Regions from separate parts of the Actinoplanes sp. NPDC023801 genome, predicted to be linked through region 2. Evidence: riboswitches for the same ligand, from Rfam matches in the RefSeq annotation. Region 2 holds a riboswitch; the other holds the start of a gene.
The links. A riboswitch is a leader RNA that binds a small molecule or an ion and turns the genes downstream of it on or off. The one in region 2 is predicted to bind cyclic di-GMP.
Positions count from the first base shown of each region.

Region 1: another riboswitch for cyclic di-GMP. It lies ahead of AB0G04_RS29340 (Calx-beta domain-containing protein); the one in region 2 lies ahead of AB0G04_RS17060 (hypothetical protein).

Region 1 is NZ_JBFAAI010000019.1:57,662-65,970, forward strand. It holds gene AB0G04_RS29335 (ABC transporter ATP-binding protein) at 1-923, shown strand, start outside; gene AB0G04_RS29340 (Calx-beta domain-containing protein) at 1,115-4,546, opposite strand; cyclic di-GMP riboswitch class I at 4,562-4,640, opposite strand; gene AB0G04_RS29345 (Calx-beta domain-containing protein) at 4,944-8,309, opposite strand, start outside.
Region 2 is NZ_JBFAAI010000008.1:111,795-120,103, reverse strand. It holds gene thiD (bifunctional hydroxymethylpyrimidine kinase/phosphomethylpyrimidine kinase) at 1-616, shown strand, start outside; gene thiC (phosphomethylpyrimidine synthase ThiC) at 687-2,216, shown strand; gene AB0G04_RS17065 (DUF5305 family protein) at 2,434-5,115, opposite strand; gene AB0G04_RS17060 (hypothetical protein) at 5,221-5,634, opposite strand; cyclic di-GMP riboswitch class I at 5,663-5,737, opposite strand; gene AB0G04_RS17055 (ribonuclease domain-containing protein) at 5,974-6,441, opposite strand; gene AB0G04_RS17050 (hypothetical protein) at 6,550-8,091, opposite strand.

The DNA of each region.
Region 1 (8,309 bases), on a different contig from region 2:
TCGGCGAGGTGCAGGCGTTCATCCAGTACTCCCGCCAGTTCAGCCAGCCGCTCACCCAGGTGGCCAGCATGGCGAACCTCGTCCAGTCCGGGGTGGCCTCCGCCGAACGGGTGTTCGCCCTGCTCGACGCTTCTTCTCTTTCGGAGGAGCCGCCGCCGGTGGACCTCGGCACTGTCCGCGGGCGGATCGCGTTCGAGAACGTGTCGTTCCGCTACCTGCCGGACAAGCCGCTCATCGAGAACCTGAACCTGAGCGTCGAACCCGGACAGACCGTGGCCATCGTCGGACCCACCGGCGCCGGCAAGACCACCCTGGTCAACCTGCTGATGCGGTTCTACGACGTGACCGGCGGCCGGATCACCCTCGACGGGGTCGACATCGCCACCATGCCGCGTGAACAGCTGCGCTCGCAGATCGGCATGGTCCTGCAGGACACATGGCTGTTCGGCGGCAGCATCGCCGACAACATCGGATACGGGGCCTCGTCACCCGACCTCCCGGCCATCCACGCGGCGGCGGAGGCCGCCCACGTCGACGGGTTCGTGCGGATGCTGCCCGACGGCTACGACACGAAGATCGACGAGGAGGGGTCCAACGTCAGCGCCGGCCAGAAACAGCTGGTCACCATCGCGCGGGCGTTCCTCGCCGAGCCGAGCATCCTGATCCTCGACGAGGCCACCAGCTCCGTCGACACACGTACCGAGGTGCTCATCCAACGCGCGATGGCCACCCTGCGCACCGGCCGGACCAGCTTCGTCATCGCCCACCGCCTCTCCACCATCCGCGACGCCGACGTGATCCTGGTGATGGAGAACGGCTCGATCGTCGAGCAGGGGACTCACGAGTCGCTGCTGGCGGCGGGTGGGGCCTACGCGCGGTTGTACTCCGCCCAGTTCGCCCAGGCAGTCGTCGAGGTCGACTGACCGTACCGGCGTCCTGCAACGTGCGGGACGGGGCTGCTTGCGGCGGGATTGATGCCCGCAGTGGGACTGCTGCTTGCGGCGCGATTGACGCTTGCCGTGGGACCGCTGCTTGCGGCGGCCACGAAGATGCCGCGGATACGCGGAACGGGGGCGGCCGTCAGGCCGCCCCCGTCTCGTCGAACTGATGACCGCTACTTGATGGTCACCGTCTTGTTGCCGGAGTAGCCGGTGTTGATGCCGGCGGCCGCGTTGCCGCCGACTGTGGCGCGCAGCGTCAGCTTGGTCTTCGACTTGAAGCTGAAGGTGCCCTTCCAACCGGTCGCGGTGGTGGTGCCCTTACCGACGTTCACCCACTTGCCGCCGGACCAGCGCTGCACCGTGACCGCCTGGCCGGCCGCCCGCGGGTTGCCCGCCACCGAGACGCTCAGCCTGCCCCTCGAGGGCGAGCTCGCCGAGAAGGACGGCAGCTGCGTGACCTTGACGGTCTTGACCGCGGAGTTGATCTCCTGCGACCGGGCCACGAACGACCAGCCGGTCGAGAGGGACCGCGAGTTCAGCTGGAAGTAGCCGTCGTCGTCAGCGTCGGTCTCGGACAGGTACTTGAAGTTCGCCGGGTTGGTCTCCGGGAGCGGAGCGCCCCACAGCTCGACCGTCGTGTTCGGAGCCGCGGTGCCGCGGAAGGTCGCCAGGCCGACACCCTTGGCCGGACCGGAGACGGTCAGCGTCGGCGTGACCGCGTCGGCCTTGTCCTCCGACTTGATGATGACCTCGCCGACACCCCGGGCGATCGAGGCACCGGTCGGCGACGCGCTGAGGAGCTTGACGTAGAAGTTCTCGTCGCCCTCCTTCATCTTGTCGTTGATCACCGGGATGTTGACCTTGGCGGTCAGGTCGCCCGGCTTGAGGGTGATGACACCCTTGGTGAACTGGTAGTCCTCGCCCGCCTTGGCGGAGCCGTCGGAGGTCTGCCACGGGATGGTGACAGTCTGCGAGGTCTCCTTGGTGTTCTCGTCGAAGGCGAACGTGACGTCGACGTCGACCGACTGCTCCCACTCACCGATCGACTCGTCCTGGACCGAGGCCGCCGGCGGCAGGTCCGCCGGGTCGTCCGTGATCCGGAAGTTGCCGGTCGTCGAGGCGAAGCCCTGCGGCGCGGCACTCGTCTCAGAGACGGTGACACCGAAGGTCTCGGTGGGCTCGTCGACATCGTCCGGCAGCAGGTAGAACTCTGCCAGCCTCGAGTCGGCGAACGCGGTCTGCCCCTTGGCGATGTCGATCCTGGTGGTGGCGAGCGTCGCCGGAACCTCGAAGTCCTTCCCCGGGGTCGCGGGGTTGTCCCCGGTGCCGGCAACCGTGAGGCCCAGCGAATAGGGGTATGCGGAGACTCCGGTGAGTGTTCCCACGACCCGGACGGTCGTGCCCTCAGCGCCGGCGATCTCGTTGATCTTCACCGTCGGCTTCGCGTCGTCGTTGGAGATGGTGACGCGCGCGCTGTGCTGGACGTCCGCGGTCAGCCCCGCCTCTACCGAGGTGCCGGCGACCGTGAAGTCGACGACGAACGCTTCGTCACGTTCGTAGACGGCGTCCCCGTTGATGGGGATCTCGACCGTTCCGGTCGTCTGACCGGCCTTGATGGTCACCGTGTTGGCGGTCGGCAGGTCGAAGTCGTTGTCTCCGACCGTGGCGCCGGCGTTGACACCGGTCTCGGTGGCGCTGCCCGGCGTCTGACCGAAAACGGGGGTGAGGACGGTGTCCGTGCCGACCGGCGCGCTCAGCGCGACCGGCACCTTGACCGTCGTGACGCCCTCGTTACCCTCGACCACCGCGACGTCCGAGGTGGTCCACGTCGCCTTCGAGTCGTCCGCGCCCTCGACGATGTAGACCGTCTGCGTACCGAGATCCGCGGGGTCGATGGTCGCGTTCGAGCTGCTCAGAACCAGATCGAAGGACTCGGCCCGGCCGGATCCGTACGTGGTCCCCTCGTAGGTCGTGTCACCGACGATCGTCACCGGGATGTTGACGGTGACGATGCCCGCCGTGCCGGTCTCGGTGGTCGGGATGGTGATGGTGCCGTTCGTGCCCCGGTAGTCGGTGCCGTTCGTGGCGGTACCGCCGGTGAACGCGTAGTCGAGCTTGAGCGGAGTCTCCCTTGTGGTGCCGCTGACGTCGACCTTGACCTGGACCAACTTCGCGGAGTCCCCGGAGGCACCCTCGTCGTAGAAGACATCGACGGTGCCCGGCGTAGCGGAGGTGAGGTCGGTGACCTCGAGGGTCGGTAGCGTCTCGACATCCCTGATCGTGCCGATCGCCGTTGTCGTCGTGCCCAGCGCTGCCGCGACCGCGGGTCCTGTCACCGACGGCGTGACGCTCAGAGCCGCTTTGAAGGTCTCGGTACCCTCCACGATCGAGTCGCCGCCGACCGCCACGGTCTTGTAGACCGTCTGGCTCAGCGGGTCGAACGTGACCGTCGAGGTGCCCGCGGTGAAGTCCGTGGTCGCGGCGCCTCGGGCGGTGGCGGTGTCGGTACCCGCCGAGGCGGTGAAGTCGACCTTGAGGGTCTTCTCCGAGAGGCCGGAGAGCCTGATCGGGAAGCTGGCGTTGCCACCTTCGTTGACGGCCGGCGCGTTGTCGATGCTGACCGTCGGCGCGGCGTCGTTGTCCTCGATGGCCAGGTCCGCCGTGGCGGGTGCGCCGGCGACGACACCGGACACCGCCGGGCCCGTGGTGGTCAGCCGGATGTACTGAAGGTCCGGTTCATCGACGATGTCGTCGTTGATAGCGAGATTGACCGCCGCGGTGAGCTGACCGGCCGGGATGGTGATCGTCGCGTCCGCTGCCAGAGCAGTGAAGTCCCGGGTGACACCACCGGTGGTGACAGCCCCCGAGACGGTCGCGCCGAGCAGCGTGGTCGAAGTACCCGCGGCTGCGATGGGAACCGTGATGTCGTTCTGGAGGATGCCCGACAGGCTCGCGACGATCGGAACCGTGCCCTGGCTCTCCGGAACCGTCGCGGGAACGGACAGGGTCAGCGTCGGCTGGTTGGCAGGCGCGCCCCAAATCGTGGCGGTGGCTTCCTTGTAGGTGGCGTCACCATCATCGTCAGCACCGAAGTCGATGTTCGTCGCCCGAAGGATGACGGTCTCATCGCTGGTGTCGCCGTCAGCGACCGTTGGCACGGAGACCGTAATGGTGGTCGGCGATGACGTGCTGGACGCCGGGAAGGTAACCACGGAGGGCGCCTCAGCTTCTCCGGCGTCGGCGGTGTCGTTGTCCGCGTTGAGATCCCTGGGACCGTAAAGGTTGCCGAAGTCCTTGTTCGTGACAGACGCGTCCGGGACGACAGCACCTGTCGCGGTCCCGGCGAAGGTGATCTCGAACTTCGCTTCGACGGTTCCGGTGTAGCTCAACTTGTAGGAGAGCGGACCGCCCTCCCAGTTGGAGGTCGCCGTGATGGTCAGGTAATCGTTGGCCGCCGCGTAGGCGGGTGAGGCGACGAAAACTGCGGGGACCAGGCCGATGGCGGCGGCGGTGGCGGTGGCCAGGGCATGCCGGATTCGCTTTGGTCCCCAGAGCGTGAACGGCACCCGCTCTCGCGGCGCCGCTTGGATGGGTCGATGACGCATTCTCTTCCTGTCTCCTTCGGCGGCTGGGCTACCTCCAGCGGGGAGGCCCCTGGCTTTGCGTCCCCGTCTCGCGACGGGTTTGCCTGTTCGGGTACCGCACCTAGGGCGGTTGGGGGTGCCGGTCTTGACCGGCCCTCAGCAGCGCAAACACCGGATGCGAAGATCCGCGTGGGGCGGCGCCAACTGCAATCTAACCGGCGTATCGCCCTGTTAGCGGCGGAACGGGTTTTTCGGTAGAAAGTCCTTCACATAGCCGGGATTCCGCCTTGACGCGAAGGCTGGCAACCCCGCGAAAGCACCCTGACCAGCGGCGAACTGTACCCGCGGCGAAACGTCCCGTCCCGGGAAACGGCGGAAGGGCGGCCCCATCGGACCGCCCTTCCCTGGCTGTTCGGTGCTATTTCACCCGCACCGATCGGGCCGGTGAGGTCCCGGCGGTGATGCCCAGTGCCGGTGTCGCGGAGATCACGGCCCGGAACACATGGTTGCCGGCTTTCAGGGAACGCACCGTGGTGGTGAACTTGCCGTTCGTACCCAGCTTGCCGTCCTCGATCTCGTCCCAGCCGCCCTTGACCTGACGCTGGATTGTGACCTTCTGCCCCGGTTCGCCGGGATCGCCGGTGACCGTGAGGGTCGCGGCGCCCTTGGCGTTGGAGGCCACCGCCAGCTCCACGTCCTGGCGGACCTGGATGGTGCGGACCGGCGACGTCAGTCCGGCGGCCCGGACCTGCACCCGGTAGCCCTTGGTGAAGTTGGGCCTGAACGAGTAGGCGCCGTCGTCGTCGGCCGTGGTGGTGGCGGCCACCTTGAACGTCCCGCCAGAGACGCCCTGAGCGGTGAGCAGCTCCACCCTGGTACCGGGGGCCGCGGTGCCGGTGATCGTGATCCGTCCCTCGCCGGTGCTGGTGGCGGGCGCGGTCACGGTCGGCGGCTTGGGCTTGTCGTCGTCCTCGAGGACGACCTCGGCCTCGGCGGCGGCCAGTCTGGCGTCGGCCGGCGACGGGGTGCCGAGTCGCACGGTGAAGGTCTGGTCGGCCTCGTCCTTGGTGTCCGGCAGGATCGGGACGCTGATGGTGGCCGTCTCCGACTGCGGTGTGAACGTCACCGTACCGGCTGATCTGGTGTAGTCCTTGCCCGCGTCGGCCGTGCCGTCCACCGTCGACCAGGGCACGGTGACGGTGCGCGAAGTGCTGACGGCACCCCCGGTGAACTGCAGCGACACGTTGAGCCGGACGGTGCCCGCGCTCTCGCCGACGGACGCGTCGGTGATCGAGACGGCCGGCGGCGTGTCGTCCGGGTCGTCGTTGATGCGGAAGGTACGGCTCCCGCCGGCCAGTGACACGGTCGCCGTCTCGGTGTTCTCGTCGACGGCGTCGTCGAGGAACTCGATCGTGCCGACGCGGAACCTGGCGCCGGCCGGAGTACCACCGGGCACGGTGACCGTGACCCGGTCCAGTTCGAAGTCGTCGGGACCGGCGTCCTCGCCGTCGGCGGCGATCCCGGCGGCGGCCGCGGTACTGATCTCGAAGTCGCGCTGGGCGGTTCCGGTCACGGTGCCGGACAGTTCGATCGTGTCGCCCTCGTCGACGGTGCCCGCGGTCGGGTCGAGGGTGATGGTGGGCGCCCGGTCGTCGTCGGTGATGAACAGCCGCCCCTCCTGGACCTTGCCGGCCGCGTCCAGTTCGCCGGCGGCCAGTGACACCGCGATGCGGGCGGTCTCGTCGCCCTCGTACACCGTGTCCTGCTGGATCGGAACGGTGATCGAACCGCTCACACTGCCCTCGGGGATCCGCAGACTCGCGGCCGGCGGCCCGTAGTCGTCCGGCGTGGCGGTGCCCGGCTGCGCCTCGACGACCAGGTCGACGTCGCCCTGCGCCGGTTCGCTCAGGGTGACCGTCAGCGTCGCCGAGCTGTCGCCCTCCCGGGCGGTGACGTCACCGCTGACGGTGAACGACGGCACCGGCAGGTTCTGGTCGTCGTCGACGATGACGACGTCGCTGCTGGCACGGGCGATGCTGCTGCCGAACGGCTCGACAGCGACGAGCCGGACCTCGAAGGCCTCGTCGGGCTCCCGGCGCCGGTCGTTCTCGATCGGCACCCGGATGACGGCGTAGTTCTGGCCGGGCGGGAAGAACAGCTGGTTGCCGGCCGGTGTGCCGATGTCGGCGCTGGTGGCGGTGCCGGGCACCACCTCGAAGTAGACCGTGACGGGCTGGTCGGTACGGGTGGCGCCGTTGCCTCCGGTGAACTCGAGCGCCACCGGCACCTCGGCGTAGCCCAGTTCCTCGCGTACGTTCGCGGGAAGGACGACAGCGGACGGCGGCAGGTCGTTCGGATCGTCGAGGATGCCGTAGACGGCCGAGACTGACGTCGCGGCGGGTGTCCCCTGACTGGTGGCGGTCACCGTGAACGACTCGGTCAGTTCGTCGGCGGTGTCGGCGGCCAGCGGGATCGACCGCAGCAGGACCGGGCCGGTGCTGCCGCCGGGCAGGACGGCCGGCGCGCCGCTGTCGATGTAGTCCTCGCTCTCGGCCGGGTCGTTGCGAGGGCCACCGGTGGTGAGGCCGAGCTGGAAGCCGACCGGGTCCTCGGCCACTCCGGACGGGGTCGCCATCACGTCGACGGTGCCGCCCTCGGTGGCGTTCACCGAGTTCAGGGTGATGGTGGGAGCCGGGTCGTCGTCGGTGATCGTCAGCACGCCGGACTGGGCCGGCCCGGTGGCATCCGTCTCGCCGGAGGCCAGGGCCACCGTGATCTTCGCGGACTCCGTCTCCTCGTAGACCTGGTCGTCGACGATCGGCACCGTGACGGTGGCGGACGTCTGCCCCTGCGGGATGGTGAGGGTCGGCGGCGGCGACCCGTAGTCGTCGCCGCCCGGACCGGTCTGCCCGCGCCGGGCGGTGTCGTCGCCGGTGCTGATCGTGAAGTCGACCGGGCCGGCCGCGACCCGGGCCAGCGAGACGGTGACCGCGACGGAACCCTGTCCCTCAGTCGCCGTGACGTCCGGCTGCACCTGAAAGTCCGCGGCGTTGTCACCCTTGATGGTCACGGTGGCCGGCGATCCGCCGAGCTCCGCGTTCGACGGGTTCGACAGGTTGACCGACAGCGTCTCGTCGTTCTCGGCCGTCGTGTCGGCAAGCGTCGCGACGGTGACGGCCTGGCTGGTGGACGGTGGCGTGAAGACGAGCGTGCCGGACGCTCCGGTGAAGTCGGTGCCGGCGGTGGCCGTACCGCCGGTGGTGGTGTGGTCGACGGTGACCAGCTTCTCGGTGCTGGTGGCGGTGTTGCCGGGCACCGAGCTGAAGTCCAGCTCGACCGGCAGGTCCGCCACCTCCCCCTCGATCACCGTCGTCTGGTCCGGCACCCGCAGGCGGGGCGGCATGTTCGAGTACGAGTCACGGATGAGGCCGTAGCCGGTGACCGGCGCTTGCCCGCCGACCTCGACGGACGCCTCGATCGTCTCGTCGTACTCGTCGGCGGAGTCCGCCGGAATGCCGGCCGAGCCCAGATCGATGCGGGTCGCGTAGGGCTGCAGGGTGCCCGACAGCACGAGAGCGCCGCCCTCGAAGTCGTTCGGCTCGGCCGGGTCGGAGCTGCCGTCCGAGGCGCCGCGGACCGTGGCCGTCCAGGGCAGCGGATTCTGGGTCACGCCGGCGACGTCGAACCAGAGCCCTCCGCCGGCGCCCTCGGTCAGGTCGAAGCCGCCGAAGGTCAGCGCCGGAGCGGCGTCGTCGTTGTAGATCTTCAGCATCGACTGCTGCAT
Region 2 (8,309 bases):
AATCCACCCGGTCCCGGCGGAGATCGTCGCGGCTCAGCTCGACGCGGTGCTGTCCGATCTGCCGGTCACCGCGGTCAAGGTCGGGATGATCTCCGATCCGGCCGTCGCCAAGGTCATCGCGTCACGGGTGGACGACCTGCCGAACCTCGTCGTCGACCCGGTTCTCGTGGCCACCGCGGGCAGCAGGTTGGGCGAGGCCGCGGTGGTGGGGGTGCTTCTCGCGTACCCATGCGTGGTGACCCCGAACCGGCACGAGGCCGGAGCTCTGCTGGGACGGCGGGTGGAGACCGTCGAGGAGATGGTCTCGGCGGCAGCCGATCTCGCGGACCTCGGGCCGCGCGGCGTCGTGGTGACCGGCAGTGAGCTGGCGGTCGATGTCCTGCACTTCGCCGGTGAGACGACCCTGCTGCGCGGCGAGCCGGTGGCGACGCGGAACAACCACGGGTCGGGATGCACGTTCTCGTCGGCGATCGCGGTGCGGCTGGCCGCGGGCGACGCGGTGCCGGACGCGGTGGCGGCGGCGAAGGACTACGTGAACCGGGGCCTGCGCGGTGGCAGTTCCTGGGAACTGGGCGCCGGACCGGGACCGCTGGACCACTTCGGCTGGTCCGTCTAGATCTTCGGTGGCTCGCCGGGTGGCTCCATGCTGCCGTCGGCCGCCGGTTTTGTACAACTTTGGGGAGGTATTGATCGTGCGTCGCAAGGTCTACGTCGAAGGGCCCCGCCCGGACATCCAGGTCCCGTTCACCGAGGTCGTGCTCACCGGGGACAACCCGCCGGTGCGCCTGTACGACACCTCCGGCCCCGGCAGCGAACCCTCGGCCGGACTACCCCCGCTGCGCAAACCGTGGCGGACCGGCCGGACCCAGCTCGCCTCCGCGCGCGCCAGGATCATCACACCCGAGATGGAGTACGTCGCCGTCCGCGAAGGAGTGTCACCGGAACTGGTGCGCGACGAGATCGCCGCGGGGCGGGCCGTACTGCCCGCCAACGTCAACCACCCCGAGTCCGAGCCGATGATCATCGGCTCCCGCTTCCTCGTGAAGGTCAACGCCAACATCGGCACCTCGGCCGTCACCTCGTCGATCGACGAGGAGGTCGAAAAGCTGACCTGGGCCACCCGCTGGGGCGCCGACACCGTGATGGACCTCTCCACCGGGCAGCACATTCATGAGACCCGCGAGGCGATCGTACGGAACTCGCCCGTCCCGATCGGCACGGTGCCCCTGTACCAGGCGCTCGAGAAGGTCAAAGGTGACCCGCTCAAACTGTCCTGGGAGGTCTTCCGCGAGACCGTCATCGAACAGGCGGAACAGGGCGTCGACTACATGACGATCCACGCCGGTGTGCTTCTGGCGTACGTGCCGATGGCCGCTGAACGGGTGACCGGCATCGTCTCGCGCGGCGGGTCGATCATGGCGGCCTGGTGCCTTGCCGAGCACCGGGAGAACTTCCTGTACACCCACTTCCGGGAGCTGTGCGAGATCTTCCGGGAGTACGACATCACGTTCTCCCTGGGCGACGGTCTCCGGCCGGGTTCCATCGCCGACGCCAACGACGAAGCACAGTTCGCGGAACTGCGTACGCTCGGCGAACTCACCCACATCGCGTGGGAGTACGACGTCCAGGTCATGGTCGAAGGCCCCGGCCACGTGCCGATGCACAAGATCAAAGAGAACGTCGATCTGCAGGTCGAACTCTGCGGCGGGGCACCCTTCTACACACTCGGGCCGCTCGCCACCGACATCGCACCCGCCTACGACCACATCACGTCCGCCATCGGCGCCGCGATGATCGGCTGGTTCGGTACCGCGATGCTCTGCTACGTCACCCCCAAGGAACACCTCGGGCTGCCGAACAAGGAAGACGTCAAGGCAGGCATGATCGCTTACAAGATCGCGGCGCACGCGGCGGACATCGCCAAGGGGCACCCGGGCGCTCAGGAGTGGGACGACGCCCTCTCCAGGGCCCGGTTCGACTTCCGGTGGGAGGACCAGTTCGAGCTGGCCCTCGACCCTGACACCGCTCGCGCGTATCACGACGAGACACTGCCGGCGGCGCCCGCCAAGACGGCGCACTTCTGCTCCATGTGCGGCCCGAAGTTCTGCTCCATGAAGATCAGCCACGAGATCCGGGCGGCCGGCATGAAGGCCAAGTCGGAAGAGTTCGTCGACGCCGGAGGCCGCGTGTACCTGCCGGTCACCCCCACCGCCTGACCGCTCCCCGTCGCGCACGGCGCCGCTCTTTGCGGGCGATCTTGTGAGGTGGAGACTGCCGCAACGGCACATCCTCACAAGGTCGCTGCTGTGCGCGCCGGCCGCGCCTCCCCTCGAGGCGATTGCGGGAGGTTGGGGCTGTCGCGACGGCGCATCGTCACAAGATCTACGCGGGGGTGACGCTGACCTGTCAGGATGGCCGGGTCGAAGGACGCGGTCATGCATCCGGTTCGTCGATGTCGTCCACATCGTTGGCGGCGGCGCGTTTCGCCACCGGTAGGAAGTCGTAGAACGGCTCCCGGTTGTGCGTCGGCGGGTCCGGCTGTGACCCGGGGCCCGCCTCGGGCCACGGGACCGGCTTGACTTCGGCGCCGGACGAGTCGGCGCTGCCTGGCTGGGTCGTCGGGCTGCCCGGCTCGGGCGTCGTCGGGCTTCCTGGCTCGGGCGTCGTCATCGGGGTATTGCGTCCGGCCAGGTCCTCCATGGCTTCACGGGCCTCGGTGGTGGAGGCAGTGGCCGGTTCGGGACTGGCAGGTTGCCGGGTGCGCCTCGACCGGGACTTGCGGCGGCTGGAGGCCTTCTGGTTCTTGACCGGCTGCTGGGCTTCTGTTTGCTCTTCGGGGGCCTGGCCGGTCTCAGCGGTCTGGTCCGCCTTGGTGGCCGACTCCGCCTCCCCGATGGGCTGCTCAGCTTTGCCAACCTGCGCTTGCGTTTCGGCATTGACGCCGTCCGCGGCGTTGATCCCATCCGTGGCGGTCGCCTGGTCTGCGGCCTTCGCCTCGTCCGCGTCGGCCACCCGGTTGGCGGCGGCTGCCTCGTCCGCAGCCTTCATCCCGTCTATGGAGGTCGTCTTCGTCGCGCTGTCTTCAGCGGCGGTTGCTTCGCCGGGAGCGGAGGGCTGCTTGCTTGTGGTGGCTGCGGCTTCGCGGGATGCGGCGAGCCGGTTGTGAGCCGGGGCCGGGGTTTCGGTTGTCCGGCCTTCCGATCCGAGATCAGCTGCCAGCGCCGGGTTATCGCTTGTGAATGCTGAGGGCTGGGACGGCTTCGCTGTTGCGCGGGTGCGCTTCGTGGGAGTCCTGGTTCCGGGTGTCTTGGACGCGGGGGCCTTCGCTGCTGCGGTCTTGGTGGCTGCGGTCTTGGTTGCCGTAGTTGTGGCGGCGCGTTTCCGGGGAGTCGGCTTCTTCGCGAGCGGCTCCGTGTCCGCGGTCGGGGCCTCATGACCTGTGGTCGTGCCTTCGATACCTGTGGTCGTGGCTCCGATCTTTTCGGTGCCGACCTCCGCTTGGTGCTCGGCGACGGGCAGCAGTCCCATGACCGGCGCGTTGTCGGGAGCCGGTTGCGCAGTTCGGGGACGGCCTGCCACTGCCGGCTCGGGTGCTGCTCCTGCCGGGGCCGCTTTGGAGGCGGTGACGTTCGGGTCGATCCGGTACCGGTAGAGGATGCCCTCGTCGCGGACCACGAAATCGTCGGCGCCGTCCGGGCGGGTCCAGGTGAGGATCATCTGCCCGTACTTCTCGGCGAGCTTCACGAGAGCCGGGAACGTGTCGACTGTGACGACGGGCTTGCCGGGCGGACTGGCCATCGGCTCGACCGGGACGATCAGGTGTGGGTAGCGGCGCTGGATCTGGGTGCGGGTCCGCAGCGGGACATGACCCAGCGCCATCCAGGCGACGATTCCGGCGCCGATCAGGGCCACGAGGATCAGGTAGACGGCGTACTTCCGGGCCTCGGCCGCGGTCAGCGGGTAGTAGCCGAAAGCGCCGATCCGCCGGTCCTGAACCGAGGTGCCCGCGGGCGTGCTGGACCTGTCCACGGCCAGTGCTTCCGGGCTGCCGACGAGAGTGAACTGGAGCGGAGCGAGACTGAAGGAGACCTGCGGCTCGAACGTGCTCCCGTCCCCGTGACGGACCCGGGCGGTGATCGCGAGGGTGGTGGGACCCATGTCAACGCCGATCGCCTTGCCGGCCTCCGCGACGAGTTGATCAAGCGAGGGCAGATCTAATTGGATTTTGCCGGTGTATCTGTCGGTGGTGAACTGTTTCGGCTGGGACAGAACAAGAGTTTTGTGCCAGCCGTTCTGCGAGGACAGGCGAGCCGATATCTCGATGCGGCCCGGCTCACCCCGGTAGTTCATGTGCAGATCTACGACGTTGGCCAGCTTTCGGAAGACCGGATCCGGGGAGTGGACCGTGGTGCCGTCGTAGGCGGCCGAGCGAGGAACCTCAGCGGTGTAGGCGAACGTCATCGACTCGCCGGTTCTGCCGGAGCGGCTCACGCTCTCGGTGGTCGGCTTCATCCAGCCCAGTACACCGAGGGCGAGTCCGACGACACTGCAGACAGCGGTGGTGACGGCCAGCATCCGGAGGGCGGGATGAAGGCGGCTGACCGCCTTGAACACGGCCGCCGCAGTAGCCCAGGAGCCACCTCCGCCAGACATGCCCTTCACTCTCTTCCTGCGGCGACCGCGTGGGATGTCCCGGCGGCTTTTGATGCCTACCGCGCCACCGCTTACGAACAGGAAGCCCAGCATGCCCAAGCCGGTTGGGCTCAGCAGCGGTTGCAGCCAGGTGCCGCCTTGGGGAATGTGCAGTACAGCGCGCCCGATGATCTTGTCAGCAGTGGGCTTCGCGGCGTCGACCGAATCATTGTTGTCGCCTTTTAGGACGTAGCCACTCGTGCCGTCACCGTCGATGATGCGGTGCAGCACTTCGGTCTGCCCGTCGTTCCCATGGTATGCAGCTATCTGGCCGACCTCATAAGAATCGGACCGGATGAGAATGACGAGATCATCGGCATAGTAAACGGGATTCATGCTGATGCCGTAGGTGACTACGTAGGAAACCTGGCCGGTGTTCACGGCCCACGCGCCGATGGCCGCCGTCACGAGGACGGCGGCCATGACGAGACGACGGTTTATGCGTATGACAACTCCGTCGGCCGTGTGGGGACAGTGCCTACTTGAAGGAAGTCTGCCCTCAGCGGGTGCCAGGCGGGCGGCTATAGATCAGGGAGCAGGTGCCACAGTCACGTTGATTGCGGTTACGTTGGTGTAGTAGCCGGTGATGGCGCAGGTCCAAACCTTGCCCGAGCCCTGGGCGCAGTTGGCGATCGACGCCGCGGGGGAGACGCTGGCCGTGCCGGTGAGGGCGACGGTCACTACATCTGTTGCGTCGAGAGCAACGGCGGTGGCGTCGGTCTCCAACTCCATGGTGATTGTGCCTTCTACCCGGTTGGAGTTCGGTGCCGCCGCAGTGGTCAGGGCAAGCTTGATCATCTTGGCGCCGTGGATGGCCTGCGTGACCGTTCCGCCGACAAGCTTGCTGGACCCGACGGTGCTGGTCACGCCGGCGGCGGTGAAGGCGGTGGAACCGGCGGCGACGACGCCGGCGACGGCTACACCGCCCAGAAGCTGGATCATGTTACGCATTTATATGTGTCTCCCCTTGGTCGGTAGCCCAGCCGGCCCCGTGGGCCCTGTGGCTTTGCGTCCCCGGCTTGCGCCGGGTTTGCGTTTTACGGCCGAGCGGTGCTCGTTCGCGTTTTGGTTACGCCATGAGTGTTCGGACGAGGTAGGTGGCAGCTAAGTGCTCGTGACTCGATTTCTTGACGCAGTTCCGGGATTTCGCAGCCTGAGCCCGAACGTGGTGCTAAGCAGTAGCCGGACGGTTTCCGGGGGCGGGCAGCGACGCATTTCGGGGTGGAAACGCGGCGCGGCGGCCGTCAGGGGACGGCCGCCGCGCGTACGGAAGAGAAAGGTTCAAAGCTTGTAGAAAGTGACGTAGTGGTCGGGGGTGAAGTAGGCGACCCGGGTGCTGCGGTTGACCACGATGCGGTAGGCGTCCCGTGAGGCTCCGCGGGCGCGGGAGTAGACGTCGTATTCGCCGTAGGTGGCGGACGGCAGCTGGCCTTCGCGGTTGTAGAAACGGCCGCCGGTGTAGTTGTAGTTGCCGTAGGGCCAGGCGTACCAGCCGGCGGTGGTGGGCCAGCCGAGGGACTGCCAGCCGGTGAACGCGGTTCGTGCCGCGGAGCAGCGGCTGATCGTGCAGCTGTTGTGGGCGGCTGCCTGGGCCGCGTCGGTGGCTGCCGGTGCCACGATCGCGGGGGCTACGAGCGCAGTGCCGGCGAGGGTGAGGATCAGGGCGAGACCGGAGATGAGCCGGCCGATGCGGGTGATCATGATCGGACTCCCGATGTCGTGGGCGGGGATGTACCCGACATCGATCATCGTTACTGCCCGGTACCGGGGGCGGTACCTCCTGATCGCATCGTTCCATCGGAGTTCGCCGATGGTTTACGGGGTGAACTCCGATGGCGCAGGGCGGCAGGCGGGGGTTCAGTTGCCGAGGCCGTTGACCCAGTTCACGTAGTCGTCCTCGCGGGCCGGCCTCTGACTCGGGGCGGCCGGCGCGGTGGGTGGCGGCGTGATCGGGGTGGGCTGCGGCAGCGGGGCGCTGATCGGGGTCGGTTCCGGCGTGAGCGGTGCCCGCGGGCCGATCCGGGGGTGCTCAGCCGTGTCGATGCCGGTGCGGGGCGCGGGCTGTGCGGTCGCGAAACCGTTGAACGAGCCGGTGTCGCCGGTCAGCGCGGGGGAGGGTGCGGCGGCCGGGGGCTCGGGGGCGGACTTACGCGTACGCCATCCGCGTCGCAGACCACCGGCTTTGGCCGGTTGCTGCTGTTGCTGTCCGGGGAAGCGCGGCTCGGAGGGGGCCGGCGCCCCGGAGGACGGCGGGGCGGGCGGGGTGCTGGGGAACGCGGGCGCCGGTACCGGCGCCGCGGCGGCCAGGTCCTGCAGCGGGTGCGGCCGGTCGGCCACCGCCACCGAGAAGACGCCGGTGTCCGAGGGCCGCAGTTCGTTCTCCGGCCGCCGGGCCGCGGTGGCCGCTGCCTGGGCGATCGCGGACTGCACGGGCACGTCCCGGCGGGGCAGCGTGGCGCGGCCGGATGCCGTGACGGGGGCGGCCGGTTCGGGCTGTGCGTCTGCCGGTGGGTCGGAGGTGGGCGCCTGGGGTTCGGGCGAGCGGGCCGTTTCGGGGGTGCCGCGCGCGATCGTGGCCAGGACCGAGCCGAGGACTCCGGCGCCGCTGGCGGTCATCGCCGCCCAGTACGGGTTGAGGTCGAAGCCGGAGGCCGAGCCGGGTCCGGCGATCAGATAGGCCACCGTCAGCAGCGCCGGGCCGGCGAGGCCGCTCAGTGCGATGGCGAGGGTCGGCTTCTTCCGGCCGCGGGCGGCCCAGCCGACGACGAGGCCGGCGATCAGGGCGATGACAGGCATGGTGACGAACGGGGTGTGCTCGGTGACGGCGGCCGGGAGGAGGCTGCCTTCCAGTACGCCGAGCCGTACCGCGGACGGGGTCTTGCCGGGCAGCAGGGACGGCGCGACGGAGATCAGCGCCACGGCCCACACCGCGACCGTCAGGGTGCAGAGGCTCCAGCGGGCGACGGCTCGCGCGGCCGCGGCCCATCCGGCGAAGATTCCGGCGGCGGCACCGAGGCCCGCGCAGATGCCGATGACGAGAACCGGCTGCACGCCGGTGACCAGGGCGGAACGGGCCGGCTGCATGGTCAGCGGCAGCACTGCCAGGGAGCCGAGAGCGGCGGCCAGGCCCATGGCGAGGGCGCCGCCGGTGCCGACCGGGCGAGGCGACCAGCGGGGGCGCAGGCCGGTCGCGACCACGGCTCCGATCGCGGCCGCGGTCATGGTGATCCAGGCGACCCAGGCCAGTTGTGCTGTCCACTGGTCACGCTGAGTGAGTTCCAGCGTCTGGTCGAGCCGCACCATGCCGAGCCCGTAGGCGATGCCGAGTTGACCGGCCCCGACGACCGCGGCGGCCGTGGTGGTGGCGGCCAGCAGCTTCAGCCAGCTCCGAATTGCCATGCCGCGCACGTTACGGAATGTTCCGCATCATGCGCCAGTCCGGGGCCCCCTTCTTAAGCCGTCCTAAAGTCGTGTACGTCTATGATCGACGTGCATCGATCTGAATTCGGTTACTTACGGTGACTCCCGGACGACCTCTGGGCTACTTGCCAGAGGGAAGGTCCGGAGTGGACACTGTCGCGCACGGACAGCGAGTCCGTCGTTTCACGCCAAAGCTT